DNA from 2 places in the Paraburkholderia sp. Clong3 genome. Region 2 is predicted to be linked to the other one. Evidence: riboswitches for the same ligand, from Rfam matches in the RefSeq annotation. Region 2 holds a riboswitch; the other holds the start of a gene.

Region 1 (2,391 bases), 3.1 Mb from region 2:
TCATCACCTGCACGTCGTGCTTCCACGCGATCTGCGTGAGTTCGCCGAGCGTCTTCAGCTCGCCCAGTTGCGCTTCGTCGTTCGCGTCGTAGATCGAGCCGGGACGCAGGCCGTCGCCGAGTGAGAAGGCCACGTCGTAGGCCTTCATGATTTCGCAGATCTCTTCGAAATGCTCGTACAGGAAGCTTTCCTTGTGATGCGCGAGACACCACTTCGCCATGATCGAGCCGCCGCGCGACACGATGCCGGTCATCCGGTTCGCCGTGAGCGGCACATATTGCAGACGCACGCCCGCGTGGATCGTGAAGTAGTCGACGCCTTGCTCGGCCTGCTCGATCAGCGTGTCGCGGAAGATTTCCCAGGTGAGGTCTTCAGCCTTGCCGTTGACCTTTTCGAGCGCCTGATAGATCGGCACCGTGCCGATCGGCACCGGGCTGTTGCGGATGATCCATTCGCGTGTTTCATGAATGTGCTTGCCGGTCGACAGATCCATCACCGTGTCGCCGCCCCAGCGGATCGCCCACGTCATCTTGTCGACTTCCTCGCCGATCGACGATGTCACCGCCGAGTTGCCGATGTTCGCATTGACCTTCACGAGGAAGTTGCGGCCGATGATCATCGGCTCGCTTTCCGGGTGATTGATGTTGTTCGGGATGATCGCGCGGCCGCGCGCGATTTCCTCGCGCACGAATTCCGCAGTGATTTCGGTGAGGCCGTTCGGACCGAACGCGCTCGCGCCGAATGCCTGGCCGGGGTGCTGACGGCCCATCATCGCGGCGAGCTTCGCGCCGTTCGGGCCGCTCGTCTTCAGGGTCTCGAGGTACTCGGCACGGCGCTGGTTTTCGCGAATCGCGATGTATTCCATTTCCGGCGTGATGAGGCCTTGCTTCGCGTAGTGCATCTGCGTCACGTTCCTGCCGGCGATCGCGCGGCGCGGCGTGCGATGCAGTCCCGGAAAGCGCAGCTGCGCGGTGGCCGGATCGGCGGCGCGCTCGCGGCTGAAGCTGCTCGACAGACCGGTCAGCGGCTCGGTGTCGCCGCGCTCCTCGATCCACGCCTCGCGCAGCGCGGGCAGACCCGCGCGGATGTCGATCCTGGCGTCCGGGTCGGAGTAGGCGCCCGAGGTGTCGTACACGTAGATCGGCGGATTCTTTTCGCCGCCGAAGCTGTCGGGCGTGTCGGCCTGCGAGATTTCGCGCATCGGCACGCGGATGTCGGGGCGCGAGCCGGTCACGTAGACCTTGCGCGAATTCGGCAACGGCGCGACGGCGGCCTCGTCCACGTGGGCTTCGGCGGAAATAAACTTCGGGTTGGCGTTCATGTAAGTCTCCGTACAAAGTGGGGCGGCTAAGCAGGAGACCGAGATGGAAGTAGTCGGAAAATCGCGCAGAGGTGAGGCCCTTGAGGCTGGAGCGAAATCCGTACGCTTCCCTGCGCTGGCATTATCCAGATCAGGTTCAAAGGGTATTTCTCACCCACGCAACACGGACCTCCAGCTCCGCGCTACGCAGGACCCCCGCGTTAGCAGCGCACACGATACACCGCCCGCCCGCGGTTTGGCAACCTGTCTGAATGATTCAAAAAACTGGTCCGGATGAAACCCCAGACATCTCCTATGCTTGATTCGAGACCGCATCGGACAGGGCAACTTACAGCGAGGGAACGGCTGCCTTACAGTGAAAAATCGTCGGCGGCTTCAGGCTGATACAGGATTTTGTCGAGCTTGAGCACTTTCTGATCGCCGCTGGGTGGCGTGAAGCGGATGCTCTCGCCGCGGCGCGCGCCGAGCAGCGCGAGGCCAGCCGGCGAGAACACGTTCAGGCGCCCTTGCGCGAGATCGGCGTTGGGCGGATAGACGACGGTCCACGTCATCTGTTCGCCGCTCGCCGCGTCGCTCAGCGTCGCTTGCGAGTTCATCGTGACGACGTCGGCGGGGATGTCGTGCGAGTCGACGATCACCGCGCGTTCGAGCACATCGTCGAGCATGTGCTGCAACTTGGCGTCGGTGGCCGCGTATTTCTCGAGGCGGGTCACGTCGAGTTCGGTCAGGTAGCAGGTTTTGATCTTCTTCATCATCAGGACTCCGGATAAGGCGGTCATGGATGGCCGCGTGCAACGACCCATGGGGTGGTCGGCGGATGAGTGGACGAATGGGAGAGCCCGGTGCCCGGCGACGCGGCCCTGGGAATTGGCGGACTGCGTCAGCGAGGGCGCCGGGCGGCGTGAAGCGGGACCGTTCGGGACGTCTCGCCGGGGCCGTGCGACGCGACGCCCGCGCGCGCGCACTCGCCTGCGCGGCATGGGCGCAAGCGGGCGAGAGCACGGAAAGTCGGACGACGCAGAGAAGTCACGGGCAAAACGACCAGGTGTTGGGGAAGAGCGATCGAGAGG
Region 2 (2,391 bases):
TCGCCTGCAGCGCGTTGTAGAAGTCCCTGCTCCAGCTATTCAGGCGCACGTTGATCCAGACGACGAGCAGGTTCATCACGATGATCGTGACGAGCAGCCCCCACGCGATGCCTCGTTCCTCGGAAACCCAGTAGGGCTTGATCAGGGTCCACGCGGAGACCTTTTCGTCGGGCGGCAGCGCGGGGCTGGCGGAAGTATGTGATGTCATGAGCGTCCTGATGAAGTGCTGACCCGAAGTGCCATTCCGGCGTACGGGTCCGATCTGGTTGACCCATGTCGGGCGATCCCGCGAACTGCGGGCCCCTTTGCGAGGGCGTGGCTGCCGCGGGTCTGCGATACCTGGCCGGGCATCGCGCCATCACGCTCGATGAACGCGAGTCCGGACTGGCGCCCGATTCTGGCGTGACGCCCTTAAGCGAAAATTAATTTTCGGGGCCGGCATCCGCTGCGCTGCCGCCGCCACGCATGCGGCCACGAGCGTCGCGCGCGCCGCGTTTTTGCGGCACCGGTCACGGCATTGTGCCAGAGCGCCGGGCCGCTTCGCACCGGCATCTCGATAGACGGTGCCAGATCAAAATTGGGGTGGCGACTGCGGAGCGCTGGTTTGCGGGCGCCGCGCCTTTTATGGTCTAATGACCTGCGACGAAACAGGGGTGCTTCGCCCACAGGCGGCATGACTTTCATGCCGGGGCGGCGAGGCTGAGAGAGACCCTTTGCACCCGATCCGGGTAATACCGGCGCGGGAAGTTTCCGGAAGCAACCGTCTTCCATTCCCCGCCGGGCGGCGAGCGCAGCTCACATGTGCACGTCGTGACCGGCCGGCTTCACCCGCCGGTTTCGTCCTGGGTACGTGCGTTTTTGGCCGTACGGAAAGGACTCGATGACCGCCTATTCTTCAGACATGCATTTTTCCCTTCGTCACGCCGCCTCGGGCGAGCCGTGCCGTTTTGGTTTTGCCCACCGCAGTCGAACGGAGCGCGCGCGATGAACCGTCCCGCCCGACCCGATTTCGCCGTGCTCGGCGGCGGCCTGTGCGGCCGCCTGGTCGCGTGGCGCCTCGCTGGCGACGGGCATCGCGTGGCGCTCTACGAGCGCGGCGATGCCACCGGTTCGCAGGCTGCCGCGTGGGTCGCCGCCGCGATGCTCGCGCCGCTGGCAGAGGCCGCGAGCGCCGAGCTGCTGATCACGCGGCTTGGCGCGAGTTCGCTCGAAAGCTGGCCGCGCGTGCTTGCCGAACTGCCGGAGCCGGTGTTTTTCCAGCGCAACGGCACGCTCGTCGTCTGGCATCACGCGGATCGCACCGAGGCGCCGCTATTCGAGCGGCGCGTGCGTGCGAACGCGCCGGCCGAGTTGCTCGACGGCGGCTTCGTCGCGTTGGCGGGCGCGCAGCTCGGCGCCGCCGAACCCGCGTTGGCCGGCCGCTTCAGCCAAGGCTGGCTGCTGCCGCGAGAAGGCCAGCTCGACAACCGCCAGGTGCTGTCCGCGCTTGCGGCCGGGCTTGCCGAGCGCGGCGTCGACACGCACTGGAACACGCCGATCGACGACGCATCGCTGCCCGAGGCCGGCATCACCATCGATTGCCGCGGGCTCGGCGCGAAGCCGGTGCTGCCGACGCTGCGCGGCATCCGCGGCGAAGTTGCGCGCGTGCATGCGCCTCACCTGCAGCTGACGCGCCCGGTGCGGCTACTGCATCCGCGTTACCCGCTGTATATCGCGCCGAAGCAGAACGGCCTCTACGTGATCGGCGCGACCGAGGTGGAGGGCGAGGACATGTCGCCCGTCAGCGTGCGTTCGGCGCTCGAGTTGCTGAGCGCGGCGTTTTCGGTGCACCCGGGCTTCGGCGAGGCGCGCATTCTCGAGCTGAATTCGCAGTGCCGGCCGACCTTGCCCGATCATCGTCCCGCGCTGCTGTGGGACGGCGCGCGCACGCTGCGCGTGAACGGCCTGTACCGGCACGGCTACATGATCGCGCCCGAAGTCGCCGACGAAGCCGTGCGCTTCGCGAGCGCGCTGCTCGACGGCCGCGTCGGTGATGCCGACGCATTCGCCGGCTGGCGGCGCGACTCACGCTGGAGCGAGCTGTTCCAGCAGCATTTCGCGCGCGAGCCGGCCCGAGCGTAGCGGCCAACGTGCCGCGCGCGATGCCGCTTGCGCCATCGATTGAACCGTATTCGAACACCATGGACATTCATATCAATCAGAAGCCGTTGTCGTTGCCCGAGGGCGCGACTGTCGCCGATGCGCTCGCTGCCTTTGGCGCGCGTCCGCCGTTCGCGGTCGCGCTCAACGGCGATTTCGTCGCGCGTGCGCAGCATGCGGCGCGCGCGTTGCAAACGGGCGACCGGCTCGACGTCGTGCAGCCGGTCGCGGGCGGCTGAGCGCGACCGCGCC

Evidence for each region. Region 2 has a riboswitch for thiamine pyrophosphate ahead of OKW30_RS20175 (FAD-dependent oxidoreductase). Riboswitches for the same ligand answer to the same signal wherever they lie in the genome.
Region 1: linked by a shared signal. The riboswitch ahead of thiC (phosphomethylpyrimidine synthase ThiC) and the one ahead of OKW30_RS20175 (FAD-dependent oxidoreductase) in region 2 are both predicted to bind thiamine pyrophosphate.

Annotation. Positions count from the first base shown of each region.
Region 1 is NZ_JBNDMH010000002.1:374,095-376,485, forward strand. It holds gene thiC (phosphomethylpyrimidine synthase ThiC) at 1-1,321, opposite strand, end outside; TPP riboswitch at 1,411-1,528, opposite strand; gene OKW30_RS06025 (GreA/GreB family elongation factor) at 1,672-2,073, opposite strand.
Region 2 is NZ_JBNDMH010000002.1:3,480,107-3,482,497, forward strand. It holds gene OKW30_RS20170 (ABC transporter ATP-binding protein/permease) at 1-208, opposite strand, end outside; TPP riboswitch at 640-763, shown strand; gene OKW30_RS20175 (FAD-dependent oxidoreductase) at 985-2,121, shown strand; gene thiS (sulfur carrier protein ThiS) at 2,181-2,378, shown strand.